One region of the Streptosporangium sp. NPDC006007 genome, then DNA from elsewhere that is predicted to be linked to it. Evidence: riboswitches for the same ligand, from Rfam matches in the RefSeq annotation. Region 1 holds a riboswitch; the other holds the start of a gene.
The links. A riboswitch is a leader RNA that binds a small molecule or an ion and turns the genes downstream of it on or off. The one in region 1 is predicted to bind cyclic di-AMP.

Region 1 (11,743 bases):
TGACCGAGCTACCGGCGATCCACTACAACACACTGCTGCTCGGCGGGACCGTCCGGGTCGCCGGCTACGCCACCTACGGCACCCCGGAGCTGGCCGCCAACGTCGGCGCCGCGATCCAGGACCGGCGGGCGGCGCTGCTGGCCAGCCACGGCGGGATCACCGTCGGCGACGACCTGCCCGCGGCCTTCGAGGCGACCCGGCTGCTGGAGTGGCTCTGCGAGGTCTACGTACGGGCCAGGGCCGTCACCGAACCCCGGGTGCTCACCGCCGAAGAGCTCTCCGCGGTGGCGCTGCGAGCCCTGACCCCTCCCCGCCTCCCCCGCCGCGAGAACTGAGCCGGCCGCCTCCGTGGGGTCACCCGTGAAGCATGTCACCGCTTTTCGGCGGGACGAAAATGCATTAATCACCTAAGCCTAAGAAGAGACCTCCCACTCGGGAGGGGTAATCTTCTACCCAGGCAACGGATCCTCTCCCCCTACATATCTCACTTTTGTCTAACACTCCCGGATTCAAAGTGGTATCCCTACGCTAACCGAGCGACGCTGTGAAGTCGCTGGCGAGGGAGAGCCCGTGCTCGGAATCGAAGACTGCCTGGCTGAGGTCATGGCTATCCCCGGCGCGCTGGACGTGATCCTGATCGATCAGACCAGTGGGACGGCGGTGGCGACCCGTGGCGGGAGCAGCCGCGTCGACGTGGAACGATCCGCCGCGGGGCTGAGCGAGACCCTCAGGGCGACCGTGGACGGACTCGCCTCGGCCTCGTCCGGCGGGACCGTCCGGATCCGCGATGTCATCATCACCACCGACGACGGACACCATTTATTAAAGCCACTCGAAACGGTATTTGACGGTCCGCTGGTGATTTACCTGCGGCTCGATTCCCAACGCGCCAACCTGGCCCTGGCACGTCACCACCTTCAGGCCCTTTCCGGCCGACTGATAACAACGTGAAACCGTGCCGACTGTGGAGAACGTACTCAGCGGGCTCGCGGGCGATCACGTCACCGGCGCACTCCGCCTGGACGGGACAGGAACGTTCTATCTCACGGACGGGTGCGTGACCTACGCCGAGAGCCCGGCCGCCCCGCCGCTGGAGGACCTGCTGACCTCCTCAGGCCGGGTCTCCGCCCATGCCGTACGCCAGGCCGTGCGGGCCGCCACCGACGACCGCCCCGGCGGCCTGCGGCTGATCCGCCAGGGCGTGCTCACCAGGGGCGAGCTGGAGCTGTGCGTACTGGGCGCGGTGCTCGACGCCGCGTACTTCCTGTCCGACGCCACGGCGTGCCGGTCCGCCTTCCAGCTGGGAGAGCGGCACTGGCTCGGCGCCCAGTGGCACTTCGACGTGACCGGACTGTTCCGGGAGTGCAAGCGAAGGAGAGCGCAGTTGAACCAGGTCTGGCCGTCCAGCGAGTTGGACGCGCTTCCGGTCGTTCCCGTACGACGCGTCCCGGCCCATGGGGTGGTGCTGACCTCACTGCAGTGGGAGGTGGTGGTGGGAGCCGATGCCACGGCGACCCCCGCCGACCTGGCCCACAGGCTCGGCCGACCGGCCTACTCGGTGCTGCTGGCCGTACGGCAGCTGGCCGCGGCCGGGCTGCTCCGCCTGCCCAGGGGCGAGCTTCCCGCCGCACCCGTCACCGGGCCCGCCGCCGAACCCGGTGCCGCCCTCGCCGCGGTGGCCGCCGTACTGCCCGGCGCGTCGGCGGACGGACTGCCCAGACGCACCGCCTGCACCGCCAGGAGGCGAGACGCCGTGCCGGACGGAGCGGACGAGCCGGGATGGGGGAACGGGGCCGGCTGGGGGGAGGGCTGGACCGGCGCCGCCGAGACACCCCCCTGGCTTCCCCCGGCGACGGGAGACCCCACCGACGTGAACCTGCTCGTCCGGCTCAGGAACGCATTGGAGGCACTCACGTGAGCTCGGCCCGATGCCGATAAGGCTGCGGACGCTGAGGCGGACCGGAAGGAGGATTCCCGTGGAACTACGTGATGAGGTGCGCCGGGAGATGACGCTGCTACGCGAGCGGATCCCCGACGTGGAAGGAAGCATCGCGTGCAGCGTGGACGGTCTGCCGATAGCCAGCGACGTGAACGGTGCCGCCGACCAGATCGGGGCGCTCTCGTCGGCCCTGCTGGCCCTCAGCCGCCGGATGACGGGCCTGGCCGGCAAGGGCGCCTTCGAGGAGACCCTGATCTCCGGCACCCACGGTTACACGGCCCTCTACGCGGCCGGCCCCAAGATCGTCCTTACAGTCCTCGCCCGCCCGGGAGCCAACCTCGGGCTGCTGCGACTGGAAGGCCGCAAGACGGCGGCGAACCTGGCCGCCATCACTTCCCGCACATGGACCACTCAATAACCGGAGGCAGAAATGGGCAATATGGACATCTCTCTCAAGGAGATGATGGCGATCGACGGCGCCGTCGGCGCGGTGGTCGTGGACTACAACAGCGGCATGGCCCTGGGGGCGCTCGGCGGCTCCAAGGAGCTCGACCTCCAGGTGGCGGCGGCGGGTAACACCGAGGTCGTCAGGGCGAAGATGCGCACCATGGAGTCGCTGGGCATCAAGGACGGCATCGAGGACATCCTCATCACGCTCACCAACCAGTATCACGTGATCCGCCCGGTCACCGGCCGCGGCGGCAAGGGGCTCTTCCTCTACATGGCCCTCGACCGGGTCAGGGCCAACCTCGCGCTCGCACGGCACAGCCTGCGCGCCATCGAGGAGAAGCTGGAGATCTGACCCTCCGGTACGGCGGGCCCCGGCGATCTCGACTCCGTTCGCCGGCGGCCCACCGGGGCGGGACGACCGGTGATCCACCGGAGTGAGGCGCCTCACGATCCACCGGCTGCGGCGCCCCATGGTCCACCGGGGCGCGACGGTCCGTGATCCACCGGGGCGCGCGGTGCTCCGTGATCTACCGGCTGAGACGACCGGCGATCAGGAAGGTTGCGCCGCCCACGGCGGCCAGTCCCGCCGCACCGGCCAGCGCGTTGGCGGAACCGGAGGTGATGGGGGCGGTCTGTGACCCGCTCAGGTCCCGGAAGCCCTTCGGCGCGAGAGCCGCGGGGGCGGCGCCGCCGTTGGGCATGAGGATCCCGGGTGCGCCGGCGACGTCGGCCTTCCCTGCCTCCCGGTCCCTCCCCGGCTGCGCCGGGTCGGCGAGGACGACCTTCGGCGGCTCGGCCGGGTTGGAGTCCATGACCTTCCAGGCGCCGCTGGCGAACGCCACAGGGTGGTTCTTCTTGCCCACGCCGTTGCCCCACTTGGTGACGACGTAGTCGACCTTGATGTGGCCCATGCCGCCGACGCCGTCCACACCCAGCGTGCTGGAGTTGAACGTGCCGCCGGTCAGGTCGGCGAAGCTCTTGGCGTCAAGGTCGATCATGACACCGTTGTTGGAGGGAATACCGGGGCCTCGGTCGCCGACGAAGAACTTGGCCTTCTTGCCCTTGTAGACGACATAGCCCTCGGTGAACAGCGGCCAGCTCGGGCTCGCGATCATGCCCTTCTGCATGGGCTTGCCGCTCGCGGGCAGGCCGGTGTCCCCGGCGCGGCCTGAGGAGTCGTCCCAGAAGTAGGAGGCCTTGGTCGAGCCCTTGAGCAGGATGGTCTCGGAGTCGGCGGAGGCGGAGGAGCCGGTGTCGGCCGAGGCAGGGAGCGCCGAGACGACGCCGGCGGAGGTGAGGATGCTCGCACCCAGGACGGTGGCGGCGAACACGTGATGGCGCAGACGAGGGGAAAAACGCATAGGAGGCAGACTCTTTCGCGAGGGAACAGGGCAGCCCGCGCAAGAGGTCAAGGAAGGCACGGGCGTATACGCGTACGCGCTCACGGAGAAGAGAAGGCGTAGCCGGAGGGGCCGGACGCTACGCGAGGCGCGATGCGAGGTGGTGCCGCGATCGGACGCGGCGAGGAAGTCTTAGATGATCGGCACGAACACGGTAGGCGGCACCGGGACGAAGGCGATACAGCGATCCATGAAGGGGATCTCCTCTCCATCTCGTCTACCGGGTTAGCTGACGGGTTCGGGCGCTGGAGTTGCCCTACCGCCGCAGACCTGCGGCGGATTCACCCCACGAAGTGGGTCCCCGGTTCCCGCGGCCCCCTGGGGGCCTTCGGGATTCGACGTCGGTTGGCCGCTCCTTCTCCTGAAGGGCAAGTCGCCGACCGATAACGACTAGGACACTACCTACCAGATGGGGACAAAGCAAAACAAAAGCCATGAAAACCCCAGAAGATCTACCTTCAACGGCCAAGAAAGAGCCATTGGCCAGGCCTTGACCATCCTCACTCCACGCTGTCAGGCCCGGCGGAACCGTTAGGGGACCTACCTAATGATCTTATCGTCATCGCCCGCCTGACCTGCGACTTCTTCCCCTTAATCCCCGAAGAGGACAGACTTGACGAACAAGTCGCTCGATTGTCGCGGCCCCTGCCCCCAGCCGGTGCGCCGATCCTTCTCACAACGACGCCGTCTGCCCCGGCATATGCCCGCGGATCCACGGAGAGCCCAATCGGCCGGGTCCGCGCCCTCACCCGTGCGACCCGCCCCTCACCCGTGCGGCCCGTCCCGCCTCCGCGACCTGGACGGTCAGTCCCACCAGAAGGACCAGGCGTTCCTCCCCCTGATCTGCTCGGCGTAGTCGATCAGCGTCCCGGCGCTGTAGATGACGCTGTCGGGACAGAACGTCCAGTGCTCGGCGGCGACGTGCAGGGCGTGCTCCGGGGTGACCGGAGGCGCGGCGACGCTCAGGTCCAGGGTGTTGAACCCCATGCCGACCAGCCGCGCCCCGAACCGATCCTCCCAGCTGCGCACCACGGCCGCCAGCGGGACCATCCACTCGTTGTGGTTCAGCGCCCCCTGCCACCCCATGACGGCCAGCGCGTCGGCACCCCGGTCGGCCGCGACCAGCCCGAGCGGGGTCCGGCGCTCGGCGATCACCCCGGCGTACCAGTCGGCGACCGCGCCGGGGTCGGCGGCGAGCTCACCCGACGGAGCCGGCCCCGGACACCCGGGACCGAACGGGTCGAGCAGCTCCAGTTGCCCGGCATCGGCCTTCTGGACCCAGTCCGCCCAGACCTCGGCCATGAACGCGGCGGCATGGTAGTTGTCGATCTCGGCCACCGCGTCCGGGGCGATCTGTCCCGCCGACCACGGCTGAACGGAGTCCTCCAGCAGCACCGGCCAGAGGCCCGAACGCCCGTGCTCGGCCCGCAGCCCGGCCCAGAGGTCACCGGAGACCACCGTGTCACTCAGCCAGAACGCCGGACGGTGGTCGAGCGAGAACTGTGAGTAGCCGGGATCGGGCCAGACCACGTCACCCGGCGGCAACTCGATCGAGAGCACCCGCCCGTCACCGCCGCCGGTGAACAGCTGGCCCAGCACTGGGGGAAGTTGCCCACGCTCACAATCGCTCATCCCTGCCGATCCGATCCTGACCACGGATCAATTTTGACGTGTCAAGCGTCCCGAGCGACAGTTCTCCCCCACAGTGGGTAAAAACGAACGGCATGCCGGTGTCACAGGCCGGACACCTGCGGCGGCGAGGCGAGGAGACACCACCCCGCCGTACGGCCCCCTCCAGGCAGGCGCGGCCCCGACGGGCGGAACGGCGGCCTTTCGCGCCTCGGTCGTTTACGCCGGAGACCCCCGGAGAGCCGGGGGCCTCCGGGGGCTCCGGGGACTCCGAGGGGCGTCGGCTCAGCGGGGGCCGGCCGCCTCCCACATCCGCAGGTAGGACTCGGCCCCGGCGGCCAGGTCCTGGACGATCTCGTCTCCGGCGACGATCCGCATGTCCTCGATCCAGTCGGGGACCAGGCCGTAGTGGGCGACGCCGTCGACGTTGACGTCCCAGACCCGCTCACCGGTGCGCTGGCGGTCCAGGGTCACCCCGCCGTCGAAGGACCTGAACGGGTAGGTCACCGGGTTGGCCGAGTTGTTCGGGCGCGGGGCGGGCAGCGGGCCCATGCCGTTGGCGTCGAGGCCGTAGCCGAACCCGGCGCGGTGCTCGCCGCTCCTGAGCCCCCTGGTCTTGCGCCACTCCTCGGCGAAGCGCTCGGCCGGGAACCCGTAGGTCGTGATCATGCCGCCCAGCCCGTAGATCCGGCGGTAGTAGCCCGGGTCCATCCAGCTGTGGGAGGAGATCACGCCCGGATAGCGGGCGGCCTCAAGGATGTCCAGCGTCCGGTCGGCGGCCTTCACACTCATGTGGTCGATCTCGACGAGCATCCCGCGTCTCATCATCGCGCTGAGCGTGTACTCACCGAGGCCGGTCAGGCCCTTGACGTTGCAGTGCGGAGCCGGCGGGTAGACCGGCGACGAGACACCGGGGGGCAGCCACTTCGCCAGGGGGGCGGGGATGATCCCGCCGGGTTCGATCGTGTTGTCGTGCTCCGGTCCCGTGCAGGTCCCCGCCTTCCAGAAGGTACCGGTGCTCAGCAGGTTGCCCAGGTTGACGATCGCCCCCTGCGTGCCGGAGTCGAAGCGGACCCCGCACAGGGCGTTGTCGTACTTGTGGCAGAGGAACATGCTGCGCACGCCGAGACCGTGCAGCTCGTCCAGGCCCCGGTCGATCTGCGCCCTGGTGCAGTGCGGGATGCCGAGACTCTGGCGGCAGCCGAACGGCTCGGAGGTCTCGACCCCGAGGACCACGGCGAGCTTGCCGTCCGCGATGACCTTCCTGGCCTCCGCGGGGTCGCGCACGATCCTGAACCAGCCCCGGCCGGGACCGCCGTACTCGGCGTCGATGTGATCCTGTAGTTCGGTGGTCCGCCGGGCCTCCAGCCTGATCGTGGCCATCTCGTCGCAGGAGTTCCGCTTGAGCGGATAGATCTCGCACAGCTGCCGGTTGGCCACCAGGTCGTTGACCATGACGCGCAGGCCACCCCGCCAGGCCCGCTCGATCCAGGTGTAGTAGGCCTGCTGGTGGGTCAGCGAGTTGTAGGCGGGCCAGTCCTTGAAGGTGGGCCAGCCGACCGGGTCGTGGGTGCCGGTCGGGGAGCCGGTCCTGGTGAAGTTCTCGAACCAGGCGGCCTCACCGTGCGGGTGGTGGTCCAGGCAGTCGACCAGCGCCCTGGCGATGCCGCCGGGATCGAACGGCTTGCCGCACAGCAGCTTGCCACCGAACCCCTCGTAGGACATGAGGTGGCTGTGGGCGTCGACGAAGCCCCGGACCGTGCCGTCGGGCGCCGTGCCCCTGAACGGTTCGCCCAGGGCGTTGACCCCGGCCCCCGGGCGGGGCGGCGAGGCCCCGGCCGTACTGCCCGCCAGGAGCACCGCGCCGATCATTGACAACGCGATGACGATCACCCGGATGACGGAACGGGAACTGGCCATGGGCACCTCACACAACCGGCGGGGGGGGCGGGATGCCGACAGCATCCGCCGTTGTCAGGTCTCCAGTCAAGACCTAACATGAGCCCTACTCGAAAACAGGACTCCGGGGCGACCGCGGAGCGCCGCGGGCGGTGTCGGCCGTCCGCGGACCGTGATCCACCGACAGTGATCCACAGATGGTGACAAACCTCCGTGAACGCTTGCGAATGCTGGCAGATACCGGAGAATGTCTGCGGATGCCCGCGGATGCCCATGGCGAAACACGGGAGACACGGGATCACACGAGACACGGGGCGTCCACGTCGCCTCGCCGTACGCAAGGGAGGTCGGCGGTTAGATGACGGTCCCCCGCAGCCCCGCGCCCGCCGGACAGCGGCTTCTCTGGTCCCCGGACGGCGCCTGGTCGCCCGATCGGGGCGAGCCGCGCGGCGACCCCTCGGTGGTGGACTCCTGGCTGGTGGCGGATGGCAGGGTCCGGGGGCTCGATCTGCACGAGCGACGGTTCCGGCAGTCCTGCACCGGGCTCGCGCCCGCCCTTCCGCAGGAGGCCGTACGGCGCTTCCTGGCCGCGGTCCGCCGCGAACTTCCCACAGGGGGACACTGGTTCCCCCGGATCGAGGCGTATCGCGCCCCTTCGCCGCAGCTGACGCTCTGGCTGCGCCCCGCACCGGAGAGGGGCGACACCGTCGCCCTGTGGATCCCCTCCCGCTCCGATCCGCGCACCCGGCCCGGGGTGAAGGGGCCCGACCTGGCGGCCATGGCGGCCCTGCGGGCCGACGCGCGGGCGGCGGGCGCCGACGACGCGCTGCTGTACAGCGAGGACGGCACCGCGCTCGAAGCCGCCCACTCCGCGCTCGTGTGGTGGCGGGGTGACACGCTCTGCGTCCCCGCCGCCGGCCTGCCCGTGCTGCCCTCGGTCACCCGCCTCATGCTGGAACGACTGGCCCTGGATCGGAGGTGCCGGCTCCAGGCCGAGCACAGCACCACCGACGATCTCCAGAGGCTGGAGGTGTGGACGCTGAACGCGCTGCACGGGATCCGGCCGGTGCGCGGATGGGTGGACTCTCAGGGCCGTGCCGTCGAGGCACGGACGTCGGCGCGGCTGGGGTCCTGGCGGCGGGCGCTGCACGCCCGGGCGATGCCGTCCGCTCCCGGAAGCGGTCGCACCTCCGGCGCTTCCGGCGCCCCCGGTGCTCCTGGCATCTCCGACGCTCCTGGCATCTCCGGTGCTTCCGGCGTCTCCGGCCCGCCCTGACAGGCTCGGCAAGGTCTGCCCATCCCCGATATCCCCATCAGGCCAAAGCCGGAAATATCCGGATTCTTGAGAGTTTCCAGCTCACTCACATGTCAAAGGAAAGGCGCACCACGCCTCGGCAGCGACCAGGGGGCACCCCTCGGGCGGACCGGCGGGGCGAGGGCGTAGGAGCCCGCCAGCCAGGCGACGAGCCGCGCGCGGTCGATCAGGATCAGATCCGTGCTCGCGGCGTACTCCCTGGCCGGGGCGGTGAAGCGCGCCGTGGTGACGAGGACGCCTCGGTGGCCGGGATAGGCGTGGAGCGCGCCGAGGAGGTCGCGGATCGCGGGCGCGCCCACGGAGTTGCTCCAGCGCTTGCACTGGATGACGAAGAGGTCGCCGGTGGGGGCTGTTCCGATGACGTCGACACCGCCGTCACCGCTGCCGCCGATCCGGCGGACCTGGTGGAAACCCTCGTCCCGGAGCAGAGTCTCCACCAGGACTTCGAACTGGTCACCCGTCATACGGTCGACGCGTTCGAGGCGCGCGTTGCCCCTCAGCCACTCCCGCCTCCGGGTCTCGATCGTCCGGCGGCGGAGCAGGAGCACCCCGGCCAGTCCCACGATCAACACGATCGTGACGCCGAGGACCAGCGCCCAGTTGGCGGCGACGACGTCGACGAGCCATGCGACGGCCACCACGAGGGCGAAGGCGCCGACCGGCCACAGGACCCCGTCCGCGCTCTGCTTGCGCCGGCCCTTACGCCGACGCGGCCTCCGGCCGGCGGGTGTCCGTCGTCGTGCCACCGCAAGACCTCCAGGGGACGGGGTTCGGGGAGTCACCTTCGACTCCGGCGGAGAGGACCGACGATCCCCCGGCGCGATATTCATGTGCGTCTCTGATGCCCAGGTCCCCAAGGGGTGGAAGGACCCGGAACCCACCCGCCCATCCGGACGCCACTACCAATACCAATACCTGAACCATCAATCGGCGGCAATCCGGGAAGCCCACTGCGCCCCGTCCAGTTATGGACACCCCGCTCCGGCAGAGAACCTTGACGAACAAGCGAAGCCGGCGTTGGAGATCAGCGGCGCGAGCGGCACGCGTTCGCTCGTGCGACGGCTCGGTTCGGTGTCATGCGGCGGTGTCGGTGGGCCGGTCACTGACGGGCAACCTCATGGTGTGGTCTCCGAAGTCGGCGACCAGGTCGAGGTGTCCGCCGAGCGCTTCGACGTATCGGGCGACGACTTCGATGGAGGTCACTTCACCGTGCTCGATCTGGGAGATGCGCGCGATGCTCACGCCCATGCCGGCTGCGAGGTCTTTCTGGGTGAGCCCAGCGTGCTTGCGCGCCTCGGCGAGTTGGCGCCCGCGTGTCTCGGCGAGCAGCCGGCGAGCTCCGGCTACGACCTCGGCAGGGGAGACGCCGGCGTCGTACAGCTCTCGTTCCAGGATTTCCCAGTCCTGCGGAGGGTGCTTTGGCATGGTCACCTCTCCTCTTCAACGGTGTAGGCGATGTAGAGCTGTTCGGCCAGTGGGATGTTGTCGCGATACCACCGCTCCCAGTTGCCGGCCTTCTTCGCGCAGTGCTGCCACGGCCTGGGCTACTTGTGTGGCCGAGCCGAGATCTTCCTTTTAGATGTTGCACCCGATAATCCGCCTGCGATGTGCAAGCGCCATTCGGTTCAGCTACCTCTGCGCGACAGTCTCGGGGATCACAGCGCCGTGGAGCCGATGAAGGTAATCGAGAGCGTGTGCCGTGGCGGGGTCGTGATTCAGCCGATCACGGTAGAAGTGGAGGCGCTCTTCACAGTCGTCGATGATCTCGCTCCACGTTCTCGCCCAGATTCGGACGCCGCCTTCCCACTCGGCAATGCACCCAGGTGGCAGGTTCGGCGTTCTCGCGTCTCTTCGGACAACGTCGTCCATCTCCGTGGAGACGATCCAGAAGTCCCAGGAGACTCGGGCATCTCGGAACTGGGGATCGCTGATCACCGCTTGGGCATAGCTCTTGATCTGGCCGACTTCGGTCTGCCCAATCTTCACCTTGGGGGCTTTGAGCTCAACAACGAGATGCTCTCTGCCGGAACTGCCTCGGTGTTCCCTGCCCAGCATGAGATCGACAATCCCCTGCCGGCCGTCTTCCCTGCGCACCGGATCCAATTGACCGTCTTCTGACTCGCGACCCAGCGCCCGGAGGTGACGGCGAAGCACGGCGTCCAGGCTCTGGTCGCTGACCATCAACGCGTACGCGTCGCCGAACACCCACGTCTCGTGTTCAAGGATCTTGTGTAGCTCCCGCCGCTCCTTGACGGTCCGGCTGATCTCCGGCTCGAATACCAGCACCTTGAGCGCGGCCAGGAAATCCAGCCGGGCGGTCACCTGGCCAGTGGCCTTGATCACATCGGAGAGGCTCGTCCGCTGGAGCAACCTCTTGAGTTCGTCCTGCTCGGACTGGGGCAAGCGGAACAGCTCATCCAGCACCGGATAGAGGCCGCTTGGATCATGAGAAATGATCTCCCGGAGGAGCCGGAATGTCGTCTTCCTGCTCTGCTGAGACCCGGGAAGGCGGCGTGCGATCGTGGTCGCGACCTCGTCAAACATCTGTCGTTCCACGGCCTCCGCGGGCTCAACGGGTTCTCCTGGATAAGGGTAGACCTCATCCCGCTTCCACTCCTGAATCAGCCGAGCCCTACGCTCCTGGTCCCGTTTCCGGAAATGGGCGCGCAGCGCCTCCCTAGCGGCCTCAAGTAGATCGCCGCTCTCGTCCATCTCCGCCAAGGGTAGATCGCCACGCCGCTCGACGAATCCGTCCCATAGGAGGTAGGCCGTGAAGTGGTATCCGGGAGCTTGGATCCCCGGCGGGACCTCGTCCAGCACCACGCCACTGGCGTCGCACAGCGCGAGAACCCTGCCGACGTCTTTAGGCCATTCGATGACGCGCAGCAATGGCTCCGCATGATCATCGGCGCCCGACCAGTCGACAGGGTACTCCGCGGTGTCTGCCCAGACGGTTGACGGATCAAGCCGCTCCCCCTGGCACATGATTGTCACGTCGGGATTCGCAGCAAGGAACGGGGCGAAGGTCGAGGCGAGTTGCTGGGCTGTGTTGTCCTGGACAAGCCGCGTGACGAAGTCCGCAGGAACCGACGCCTCGACACGTGTTCCGGT
Region 2 (11,743 bases), on a different contig from region 1:
ATCGCCGGGGTCGGCTTCTCCAGGTGCGGGAGCGCCCCGGCCCCTCGCGGTCCGGGGCGCGCGGCGCGTGGTTCACGGCGCGGGGTCACCAGTTCGCGATTTCGAACGTTCCTCCGGGCCGGATGTCCCCGGGCGGGGTGTGCCGGTGAGCCCCGGCGCTCGTGGAGTCGGGGCCGGACGTCCGGTCTCGCTCCTCGGCCTCGTCATGGCCGGTCCGCAGGGCGTCCAGGATCGTCTCCCAGGTGCCGTCCGCCGACCAGCGGCGATGACGGTTGTAGACGGTCTTCCAGCTGCCGTAGGTCTCCGGCAGCCTCCGCCAGGAGCAGGAGGTCCGGGCTCGGAAGAACACCCCGTTGATGATCATGCGGTGATCGGCCCACCGGTGCCCACGCCGGGGATGGGCGGGCAGTAGCGCCGCCAGCCTTGTCCACTCATCCTCGGTCAGATCATGACGCTTCAGTCGGTCGTCCACGACCACATGATCTACACCATTGGTGATGGAAGATCCACAGGATAGGGCTCAACCGTCTCTCGGGACCGCCTCTTCCTCAGGCCGTGCCCGCCGCGCACGGCGCGGGCCCGAGTGCGTCCGCCGCGCACGGCGCCGGCCCGAGTGCGTCCGCCGCGATGCCCGCGAGAGGGAAGCCCCGGCACGCCCGCCGGAGGCCGGCGAGGCATCGACTTTGGCCGGTGTCGGATCGGCCGGCACGGGCCTGCTCTCGGAGAACGTGACGGAGTAGCCGAGGGGCCGGGGTGGCTGACGGTGACCCCCATGAGTTCACCGGGGGTGCGCGTCGCCGGGAGGGCGGGGGTGGGGCGGGCGAGGGACGAGCGCCTGCTCAGGGGGGTGAAGAGAGGGCGGCGGGCGTTCGCGGTCCGCGGTGAGGTCGGGGGCGGAGTGCGGTAGCCGTACCCTTGACGTGAAGACCAATCCGAGTAGGGGCCGTGATGAGTTCAGCCGGAGAGGGCCTGTCTCGTCCGCTACCCGAGCAGGTTCGCTCGCACGTCGTGGAGCTGGCGTCCCAGATTCTCGGGTCGATGGCCGCCGCCCTGGTGCCCCCTCCGCTCAAGGGAATCGCCAGGTTTGACCCCCGCAAACGGGCCAAGCTGGGTGGCGCGCCGATCGCCGCCCAACTGGAGAGCGACAAGAAGTTCCGGGAGCTGGTCGCCGAGGCGCTGGCCACGGGCTGGCCCGAGCTGGTCGCGAGCCTGGCAGACGGTGTGGTGCCGCCGGCCGCCGACCCCGTCCTGGTGGCCGCGGCCGCCTACCTCACCCGGCCACCCGGCTGGGTGGAGATGGTGGAGGCCGCACGCAGGGACCTGGAGCGGTCGGCCGCCGCGGCCGAGGGCTCGGCGCAGGAGCAGGCGCTCAGCCGGCTGCGTGAGCAGCTGAACGCCCAGAAGACCTCGGCGAAGGAGGAGGCCGACCGGCTGCGCGAGCAGCTCAGGACGGCCCGTTCGGAGATATCCGACCTGCGCCGCAAGCTGCATGACGCCCGCGAGCGCGCCAGGGCGGCCGACGCGCGGGCCGCCGAGATGCGGGAGGCCGCCCAGGAGGCCAAGGCCGCCGCCGTGACCGCAGGGAGCGCGGGGGAGAGCGAGCTGCGCCGCCTCCGCGAGCGTCTGGCCGACGCGGAGCGGCAGCTGGAGGCCACCCGCCGGGCCGCACGCGAGGGCCGCAGTGTGGAGGACACCAAGGTCCGCATGCTGCTCGACGCCCTCCAGGACGCCGCCGCCGGGCTGCGCAGGGAGCTCGCCCTGCCGTCCGGCATCCACCGGCCCGCCGACTCGGTGGCCTCCGTCGCACCGGGCAGGAACGGGGTCCAGGCGGTGCCCGCGCGGGCGCTCGCGGACGACGACCCCGCCCTGCTCGACCAGCTGCTGGCCTTACCGCAGATCCACCTGATCGTGGACGGTTACAACGTGACCAAGACCGGATACGGCACGCTCACCCTGGCCGATCAGCGCAACCGTCTGCTCACCGGCCTGGGCGCGCTGTACGCGCAGACCCGTACCGAGCTGACCTGCGTCTTCGACGGTGCCGAGCTGAACGGCCCGGTGCCGGTCTCGGCCCCCCGGGGGGTCCGGGTGATGTTCAGCGCCCCCGGCCAGATCGCCGACGACCTGATCCGTCAGCTGGTCCGCGCCGAGCCCGTGGGCCGGGCCGTCGCGGTCGTCTCCTCCGATCGGGAGGTGGCCGAGTCGGTCCGCCGGATGGGCGCCCGGCCGGTTCCCTCCACATTACTTCTACGGCGTCTCGGGCGAGCCTGAACCTTTTGGTCATATGGTGCATCGGATCCCGTGGAGGTTGATTCGATGCAGAAGATCGTCATGCTGGTCTGTGCCGCCCTGGTCGCCGGTACGGCCGCCGCCGCCCCCGGTGTTCCCAAGGGGTTCCTGCTGTATGAGAAGGACGCGGCCAAGAAGGACAACGATCCCGAGACGAACTGGACGGTCAGCGACTCGGTGAAGACCCGCCTGGCGGTGGACCCCTGTGACAGGAGCGGTGTGGGCGGGGCGGGCCGTACGGCTGTCCGGACGGTGACGTTCACCGGTGTGCCGGACTTCATGAAGGTCGAGCAGGTGCTCCTGTACGGCTCGCGGGCCACCGCGGAGCGGGCCATGGCCCAGCTCCGCGCCGCGCTGACCGCGTGCGGGTCCAGGACGGACGCGGGGTCCGCCTACCGCTACGTCTCCGCGCAGGTGACCGGCCTCGGGGACGACGCGCTGAAGGTCTCCGGGCAGGTCTACTACGGCGGGAAGACGGGGGTCGGCGGGGAGCGGAGCGTGGTGGTCCGCAGGGCCAACGCGGTGCTGGTCTACCTGTGGGCGGGAGAGTACGCCCGGCCGGTCAAGCGGGACTGGGCCGTCCAGTTCCGGGACGCCCGCCGGATGACCGCCGGGGTTTGCAGCGTCGCGGCCTGCAAGTAAAGAACAAAACGGCCAAAAAGGTGAGCGATACCTTACCTGTTCTGTACTATTTCGCCCCAGGTCTTTGCATGGGGAGGCGGCGCCGTGGCCGTGGCGGGTATGCCGGTTGGGTTTGTGCGGACGCCGATGATCGCAGGGGTGGCCCTAGCGCTGTTCCTGGTGCCGATGGGCGGGGCCTTCGCAGAACCGAAACCGACGATCGCCCAGGCCAGGAAGAAGCTGGAGAAGCTCAACGACCAGGCCGACAAGGTTGTCGAGAGGTACAACCAGGCCGGCGAGAAGTGGAAGCGGGCCCGCAAGAGGTACCGGGCGCTGAACGGCGACCTCACCCGTCAGAGCGCGAAGGTCGCCGGGCTGCGCAAGGAGCTCGTCACGATGGCCGTCAGCAGCTACCAGCTGGGCGCCGCCAACGGCTGGTCGGGCATGGTCGGCCGGCCCGACCCCGGCTCGCTGCTGAGCGGCCTGGCCGCCGTCGACCAGATGTCCGCCTCCCGCGCCGAGTCCCTGAACGCCTTCGAGGAGGCCACCAAGACGTTGCGCGGCAACCGCGACCAGGCCAGGGAGGCCCTGACCGAGGCCGATCGGACGCGTGACGAGCTGGCCGGGGAGAAGGCCAAGGCCGACAGGATGGTGAAGCTCCAGACGAAGGTGCTGCGCGATCTCGGCGCCTTCAGGACCGGCAACCCCGACAGTCCGGGAATCCAGTACGACGGCCCGGCGTCCGGCAACGCCCGGGCCGCGCTGAGCTTCGCCTTCGCACAGGTCGGCAAGCCCTACCAGTACGGCGGCACCGGCCCGGGAGGCTGGGACTGCTCCGGCCTCGTCCAGGCGGCCTGGCGCAGCGGAGGCGTCAGCCTCCCCCGCACGACCTGGGAGCAGTGGAGCTGGGGGGCCGGCCGCAAGGTCTCCCTGAGCGAACTCCAGGCCGGTGACCTCATCTTCAGCGAGGGGCTGGGTCATGTGAGCCTCTACGCGGGCGCCGGAAAGATCGTCCACGCTCCCCAGACCGGGGACGTCGTCAAGGTCGTTCCCCTGTCGGCCTACGGTCGCCGCCTGGTCGGGGCCGTCCGCCCCTGACCCCGCCCCCTCAGCGCCCCGCTCGGCCCTCAGCGCCCCGCCCGGTGCCGCTGGAGCGTTCCACGGAAGGGCCGCTGGATCGTTCCGCTGGGAGGACTGGACGCGGCTGAGGGGCGGCGGATGCGCGCGGCCTCGCGGCGATCCCGGAGGGTGGGGTGGGCACGGCGGGGCCGGGAGTGGCCCGTGGGCCGTACGCGGAGGGTGAGAAGGTCGCCAAAGATGTGACGTACGCGACAGGAGGGGCGCTTTCCGAATAATGATCCGGAGGGTGTGACGAGAGTCATATTCGGCCGATGAAGCCGCCCCCGAGCAGGTCTTCCGTGGGCGCGAGAAGCATTATTTGATCTTTAAACTTTGTGGGGGCTTTGCCGAAACGTGATGATCAGAGTAGCTTCTGGCGTCGCGGCGAGTAAGCCATACCGTCGCGCCGAGCGTCGGTCCCCCAGGCCGGCTTTCCGATAGAAATCCAATTGGTCGCCGTTCCTCCAAGGGGTCCGCCCCACCACGGTGACCTGCCGAATTCGTGCAGCCAGGAGGCATGGAGCCGGGGAACCAATAGGCCGTCAACCTACGGTCAGGGGTGAATCGACATATCTGTTGTCGTAGGGCGTCTTCCCAGCCCGAATCCGTCAGCTAACCCGGTAGGCATCAGTGGAAGTCCCAAGGAGAAATCCTGTCTACCACCCTGCATAACCTTCGTTTGTCACGCCTTTTTCGCCTTTCCCTCGGTGGGTTCGTCCTCACGTTGACCGCCTCAACCGGGGCGGTCACGCTGGGACCCACGGCGGCGGGGGCGGCGACGGACAGCGCGGCCGCGATCCAGGTCGGGAGCACGGCGAAGACTCACGTCAAGCGCACGGCCAAGACCGCGATGAACAGGGCCGCACGGCAGAGGACAAAGGCCAGGAAGGCCGTATCGGTGGCCAAGCGGCAGATCGGCGATCCGTACCGGTGGGGAGCCACCGGTCCCGGCGCGTTCGACTGCTCGGGCCTTGTCCAGTACGCGTGGCGCAAGGCCGGCGTCTCCCTCCCCAGGGTCACGTACAGCCAGTACCGCGTCGTCAGGAAGAAGGTCTCATGGAGCAGGTTGCACCCTGGTGACCTGCTGTTCTTCTACGGAAAGGGCCACGTGGGCATGTATGTCGGCCACGGCAGGATGGTCCATTCGCCGAGCAGCGGCAAGACGGTCCGGATCGTGAGGCTGAGGGGCTACTACAGGTCCTCCTTCGCCGGAGCCGTCCGTCCGGGCGGCTGACAGCGGGATACGGCCCCGTCCATCCGGTTCGGGGCACAGCCGGAGAGTTGACCCCATCGTGGTCGCCGTGGAGGGGGACAGGTGTCCGAACCGTTCAACGTCGAACGGCGTTCTCAGCGCGTCGCGGAGCCGGATCGCGGGATCCCCGTCAGGGAACGCCGCCCGTGCCGTCCGCGCCGTGGCTGATGGGGCCGGACCGGAGCCGGCCGGACGTGGTGACACCACAACCCGCTCCGGGGGAGATGGGTAACAGGTAGGGGAGGCGGCTCCACGATCACGCCTGTGATCGTGGAGCCGTTTCTCCTTGACCGCCCCGGCTCGGTTCGCCGGCGGTGTCCCGGCTGACGCGACCGCCGGTCGCCGGTCCACTAGCATCGGCTGACATGTCGCTCCCGAGAGGGCGCCGCGCCGTGCTCGCCGGGATGCTGACGCTGGTGGGCGCGGGTCTGGCCGCCGGTGCGCGGCCGGTGTCGCAGGGGGTCCGCGACCTGTGGCCCGGCGCCGCCACCGTGGTCCGCGGCGAACGCTCCCTCGTCGCCGGTCACCGCGTCCCGCTCGCGGAGCTGCGGGACCTGGCCGCGCGGGCCGACCGCGCGGCCCGGATCGTCGGCGAGGTCTGGGGGCCGGTCCGGGCGGTCGTCCTGTTCCCCGCCACCGACGCGGAGGCCGCGGCGCTCGCGGGGACCTCCGCCACCGGTGGCCTGGCCGCGATGACCGTCGCCGACCGGGTGATCGTCCTGCCGACGGGGTACGCGAGGCTCAGCGCGACCGGCCGGGACGTGGTGATCGCCCACGAGCTCACCCACGTGGCCACCGGCGCGATCCGGGGCGGCCGGGTGCCCATGTGGCTGTCGGAGGGGTTCGCCGACTACGTCGGCTACCGCGACGCCGGGATCCCGGTCAGGGTGGCCGCCGCCGAGCTGGCCGAGGAGGTGCGTGCCGGCGCCCTGCCCACCCGGCTCCCCGGTCCCGCCGACTTCGCTCCCGGCGCCTCACGCGCCGCCCAGAGCTACGAGGAGGCGTGGCTCGTCTGCCGGTACATCGCGGAGCGCTTCGGTGAGCGGGCGCTGGTGAGGCTTTACGGTAGCGATGTGGGCGGCGTGCTGGGTCTGTCGCGGGCCGAGCTCACCGCCGCCTGGCGCGACCACCTCCGGAGGGAACTCGGATGACGCGGACCGTGACGGACACGCCCTCGGGGCTGAGAGGCGCGGGATGGGCGCTGGCCGTCCTCGGCGCGGCCACGCTGGTGGTCGTGGCGCTGACCACGCCCTGGCGGGCGCTGCCCGCCGACGCCCCGCCGGTCGCGCCGGATCCGGCCCGTGACTTCACCGCCGCCCAGATCGCCCGCTCCGAGTCCTTCGACGCCGTGGTCAGCGCCCCCGGCTACCTGTCGCTCGGCTTGACCTTGATCGTGGCGGGGGCGCTGGTGGGCACCCCGCTGGGCGCGCGGCTGCTCGGCGGGCTGCGGGGGCCGTGGTGGCTGCGGGTGCTGCTCGGCGTTCTCCTGCTGTCGGCGGCCGTGGAGGTCCTGCGCTGGCCGCTGGGTATGTGGTCGGAGACCTACCTGCGCGAGTTCGGCCTGTCCACGCAGGGCTGGCCGGCCTGGTCGGCCGACCGCGTCAAGAACATCGCGGTCAGGACCGGGCTGCTGGCGATCATGGTGCTGGCGGTGGTCGCGCTGGCCCGTCGTTGCCGCCGCTGGTGGGCCCCCGCCGCGATCGGCGCGTTCGCGCTGACGGTGCTCGCCTCCTTCGCCTACCCGGTGGTGATCGAGCCCATCTTCAACGACTTCACGCCGATGCCCGCGGGCCGGCTCCGCGACGACCTGCTTGCCATGGCGGCCAGGGACGGCGTGCCGGTCGAGGACGTGCTCGTCGCCGACGCCTCCCGGCGGACCACCGCGCTCAACGCCTACGTCTCGGGGTTCGGCGCGACCCGCAGGATCGTGGTCTACGACACGCTGCTGCGAGCCCCAGGCGACCAGGTCGAGCTGGTGGTGGCGCACGAGCTGGGCCACGCCAAGGCCGGGGACGTCCTGTACGGCACGCTCGTCGGCGGCCTGGCGGCGGCCTGCGGGGCGTGTCTGCTCTACCTGCTGACCTCGGCGGGCCCGGTGCGGCGGCGCGCCGGAGTCGCCTCACCGGCCGACCCGAGGGCGGTGGGCCTGGTGATGGGGGTGCTGACCTTGGCCACGGTCCTGTCAGGACCGGCGCAGAACCTGGTCAGCAGGCACATCGAGGCACGGGCCGACGCGCACGCGCTGGACCTGACGGGGGAGCCGGTGGTGTTCGCCGCCATGCAGAAACGCCTGGCGATCACCAATATTTCCGATTTGTCGCCCAGTGCTATTGAATACCTGATCTATGTATCTCACCCCACGACGCCGCAGCGCATCGCGATGGCACGTTCCTGGGCCCGGCTGAACGGCATGCGGGAGCCGTGAACCGTACGCTGATCGTCACCAACGACTTCCCGCCCCGGGCCGGGGGGATCCAGTCGTTCGTGCACGGCCTCGCCGCGGGACGGCCGCCGGACTCGGTGGTCGTCTACGCCCCGAGATGGCCCGGCTGCCCGGGCTTCGACGCCGGGCAGCCTTACCCGATCGTGCGCCACCCCACCTCGCTGATGCTGCCCGTCCCCGCGGTCGCCCGCCGGGCGGCGGGGCTGGTCGCCGAGTTCATGTGCGACACCGTGGTGTTCGGAGCGGCGGCCCCGCTCGGCCTGCTCGCGCCGGACCTGCGCGCGGCCGGGGCGCGGCGGATCGTCATGATCACCCATGGCCACGAGGCGGCCTGGGCCGGGGTCCCGGTCGCGCGGCGGCTGCTCGCGAGGATCGGCGGCCACGCCGATGTGGTGACCTACCTGGGGGAGTACACCAGGCGGCGGCTGGCGAGGGTGATCCCCGGGGAGAAACTGGTACGGCTGGCCCCCGGCGTCGACACCGGCGTCTTCCACCCCGGCGCGGGCGGGGATCGGGTACGGGCGGCACTGCGCCTGGGGGATCGGCCGGTGGTGGTCTGCCTGTCCCGGCTGGTGCCCCGCAAGGGGCAGGACATCCTGCTGCGGGCCTGGCCCGAGGTGCTGCGGGCGGTGCCCGGCGCCGTGCTGCTGATCGTGGGCGGCGGGCCGTACCGCGCGACCCTGGAACGGCTGGCCCGGCCGCTGGGCGACTCGGTCAGGATGACCGGGCCGGTCCCGTGGTCCTCGCTGCCCGCCCACCTCGACGCGGGAGACGTGTTCGCCATGCCCTGCCGTACCAGGCTGGGCGGCATCGACGTGGAGGGACTCGGCATCGTCTACCTGGAGGCGTCCGCCAGCGGGCTGCCCGTGGTGGCGGGCGCGTCGGGCGGTGCGCCCGACGCCGTCCTGCCGGGGGAGACCGGCCTGGTGGTGGACGGAACCTCCCCCGAGGGGGTGGCCGGCGCCCTCGTCGGCCTGCTGCGGGATCCGGCGGCGGCCCGGGCGATGGGCGAGCGCGGGCGCGAGTGGGTCCGGCGCGACTGGGACTGGGGCCTGGTCGCCGACCGATTCGCCCGCCTGCTGGCGGTGCCGCCGGACACCAGGGCGGTCACGGGGGCTTAGCCCCCGGGGCCGCGCGTCAGCCGTACAGGGAGTCGATCTGCCTGGCGAAGTCGCGCGTCACGATGTTGCGCTTGACCTTGAGGGTCGGGGTCAGGTGCCCGCTCTCCTCGGTGATGTCGACGTCGAGAACCGCGAACTTCTTGATCTGTTCGGCCTTGGAGACCGACCGGTTGGCGTCGTCCACCGCCTTCTGCACCTCGGCGAGGATCGCCGGGTCGGTGCTGAGGCCGGTGACGTCGGCGCCCGGCCTGCCGTGGGCCGTCCTCCACTGCTCCAGTGCCTCGGGGTCGAGGGTCACCAGCACCCCGACGAACGGCCTGTCGTCGCCGACCACCAGCGCCTGACTGATCAGCGGGTGGGCGCGGATACGGTCCTCCATCGGGCCGGGGGCGACGTTCTTGCCGGCGGCGGTGACGAGGATCTCCTTCTTGCGGCCGGTGATCCGCAGGTAGCCGTCCCCGTCGAGCTCGCCGACGTCGCCGGTGTGGAACCAGCCGTCGGCGTCGACCACCTCGGCGGTGGCCTTCTCGTCGTTCCAGTAACCGGAGAAGACGTGGCGCCCCTTGACCAGCACCTCGCCGTCCTGCCCGATGCCGATCGTGACGCCGGGGAACGGCTTGCCGACGGTGCCGATCTTGTTGGCGCCCGGCTGGTTGACCGTGGAGGGCGCGGAGGTCTCGGTCAGGCCCCATCCCTCGAAGACCTCGATGCCCACGCCCCGGAAGAAGTGGGCGAGCCGCTCGCCCAGGGCCGAACCGCCGGACACGGCGGCCGTCAGCCTGCCGCCGGTGGCCGCGCGGAGCTTGCCGTACACCAGCCTGTCGAACAGGGCGTGCCTGAGCGTGAGCCCGAGCCCGGCACCGCCGGTGGACCGCGCCCGGCTCCAGGCCATCGCGGTGGCGGCGGCGGCGTGGAAGATCTTGCCCTTGCCCTCGGCCGAGGCCTTCTGCTCGGCCGCGTTGTAGACCTTCTCGAACACCCTGGGCACGCCCAGCAGGAAGGTCGGACGGAAGCTCTGCAGGTCGGGGGCGACGTTCTTCATGTTCGCGGTGTGCGCCAGGATCGTGCCGGTCTCGACCAGCACCACCTGGATCATGCGGGCGAAGACGTGCGCGAGCGGAAGGAACAGCAGCGCGGCCCGGCCGTCCACGGTGAACAGGGGCTCCAGGGGGCCGGCCGCCACGTTCCTCGCGGTGAACAGCAGGTTGTCGTGGGTCAGCGCGCAGCCCTTGGGGCGGCCGGTGGTGCCGGAGGTGTAGACGATGGTCGCCAGGTCGGCCGTGCCGCACCCGCCCCTGCGCCCGGAGAGCGTCTCGTCGGTCACCTCGGCGCCGCTCGCGGCCAGCTCGCCGGTGGCGCCGTCGTCGATGTGCCAGAGGTGCTTGAGCTCCGGCAGGCCGGACATCGCCTCGCGGACGGTCTCCCGGTGGGTGTCCAGCTCCACGAAGACGGCCTTCGCGCCGCTGTCGGAGAGGATCCACCTGACCTGGTCGGACGAGGAGGTCTCGTAGATCGGCACGCTGGCCGCGCCGGCCGCCCAGATGGCGTAGTCGATCACGGTCCACTCGTAGCGGGTGCGTGACATCAGGGCCACCCGGTCGCCCGGCTCGACGCCGGCCGCGATCAGCCCCTTGGCCACCGCGGCGACCTGGTCGCGGAACTCTCCCGCGGTGACGGCGGCCCAGCCGTCGCCGGCCTTGCGGCGCAGGACGACGGTGCCCGGCTCCTGCTCGGCACGGTGAAACACCGTGTCGGTGAGGTTGGCGGAGGCGGGAACATCCACCAGAACGGGGACGCTGTACTCGCGCACGGGTCACTCCTGCGGGAAACGCGGATCGATGGGCTGCCTGGAGATCGTCCCGAGGTGCTCCGCGAGGGTGGATCCGTCACTCAGGCGTGGCCGGGGGCGATTTCACGGTATCAGTCTTGCCCCGCCGGGCCTCCGGACCGTGTTCGCGTCGCCCGTGTCGCATCTGATTCGTTACTTATGTCCCTATTGGCGGGTGGTGTGGCGAGTCCCTGAGCGGTGAGCCGTGCGTCCGCGAGGAAACGGCGAACGAGTACGGTATGCCCATGGCTGATCGCACCACCTCCACCATTACGATCGGCGCCGGCCGGTCCACCGTCATGAGGACGATCGCCGACTTCCCGGCGTACCCGGAGTGGGCGGGCCAGGTGAAGTCGGCGCGGGTCCTGTCCGCCGGGCAGGACGGCAGGCCGGTGCGGGTCCGGTTCGTCCTGGACGCGGGCGTGATCAACGACGAGTACACCCTCGGCTACACCTGGCACGGCGACGAGTCCGTCGAATGGAGCGTCGTCGAGGCGGGGAGGATGGTCTCCGGGCTCACCGGGCGTTATCGCCTGGCCGATGCGGGCAGCGGCACCGAGGTGACGTACGAACTCGCGGTGGACCTCAAGGTTCCCATGATCGGCATGATCAGGCGGAGGGCGGAGAAGGTCATCATCGACACCGCTCTGAAGGGGCTGAAGAGGCGCGTCGAGAGCGCGTGACACGGCGGATAGGCCGTCATGTCCGAGATGCCGTGCTGCATGCGGGCCTTCTCCGGGTACGGTTCGAGACGGGAGGGCCTGATGACTGAGAAGACCGGAAGAACCGAGAAGCCCGAGAAGGGCACAGACCCGCTGGGCGACGCGGCCGAGGAGGCGTTCAAGCTTTTCGACGCGCTCCAGCAGAAGGCGGCCAGGGAACTGGGCAGGAGCCTGATCCGGGGCACGGTGACCGGGGTCGGTGGAGTCTTCTCCGGCTCCCCCCGGAGCGGGCGGGACGTGTGGGGGGAGGCGGTCTCCGAGCACGACGAGTACATCTGCCGGGCCTGTCCCGTCTGCCGCGCCATGGCCGCCCAGCGTGAGTCGGGTGGCGCGGTCGCCGACCACCTG

Region 2: it holds a riboswitch for cyclic di-AMP, as region 1 does, so the genes downstream of both, ABZ194_RS20780 (C40 family peptidase) here and ABZ194_RS05215 (hypothetical protein) in region 1, are expected to answer to the same signal.

Annotation. Positions count from the first base shown of each region.
Region 1 covers NZ_JBEXUG010000004.1:175,944-187,686, reverse strand. The annotation lists gene ABZ194_RS05240 (class II aldolase/adducin family protein) at 1-335, shown strand, start outside; gene ABZ194_RS05235 (roadblock/LC7 domain-containing protein) at 571-951, shown strand; gene ABZ194_RS05230 (hypothetical protein) at 956-1,918, shown strand; gene ABZ194_RS05225 (roadblock/LC7 domain-containing protein) at 1,977-2,357, shown strand; gene ABZ194_RS05220 (hypothetical protein) at 2,370-2,741, shown strand; gene ABZ194_RS05215 (hypothetical protein) at 2,917-3,750, opposite strand; cyclic di-AMP (ydaO/yuaA leader) riboswitch at 3,989-4,140, opposite strand; gene ABZ194_RS05210 (DUF4253 domain-containing protein) at 4,594-5,388, opposite strand; gene ABZ194_RS05205 (Coagulation factor 5/8 type domain-containing protein) at 5,704-7,338, opposite strand; gene ABZ194_RS05200 (aminotransferase class IV) at 7,676-8,593, shown strand; gene ABZ194_RS05195 (restriction endonuclease) at 8,686-9,378, opposite strand; gene ABZ194_RS05190 (helix-turn-helix transcriptional regulator) at 9,707-10,057, opposite strand; gene ABZ194_RS05185 (ATP-binding protein) at 10,262-11,743, opposite strand, start outside.
Region 2 covers NZ_JBEXUG010000027.1:48,180-59,922, forward strand. The annotation lists gene ABZ194_RS20755 (transposase) at 86-472, opposite strand; gene ABZ194_RS20760 (hypothetical protein) at 773-907, shown strand; gene ABZ194_RS20765 (NYN domain-containing protein) at 949-2,271, shown strand; gene ABZ194_RS20770 (hypothetical protein) at 2,317-2,931, shown strand; gene ABZ194_RS20775 (NlpC/P60 family protein) at 3,070-4,008, shown strand; cyclic di-AMP (ydaO/yuaA leader) riboswitch at 4,512-4,671, shown strand; gene ABZ194_RS20780 (C40 family peptidase) at 4,754-5,263, shown strand; gene ABZ194_RS20785 (DUF4157 domain-containing protein) at 5,647-6,432, shown strand; gene ABZ194_RS20790 (M48 family metallopeptidase) at 6,429-7,706, shown strand; gene ABZ194_RS20795 (glycosyltransferase family 4 protein) at 7,703-8,845, shown strand; gene ABZ194_RS20800 (AMP-dependent synthetase/ligase) at 8,862-10,655, opposite strand; gene ABZ194_RS20805 (SRPBCC family protein) at 10,919-11,356, shown strand; gene ABZ194_RS20810 (hypothetical protein) at 11,438-11,743, shown strand, end outside.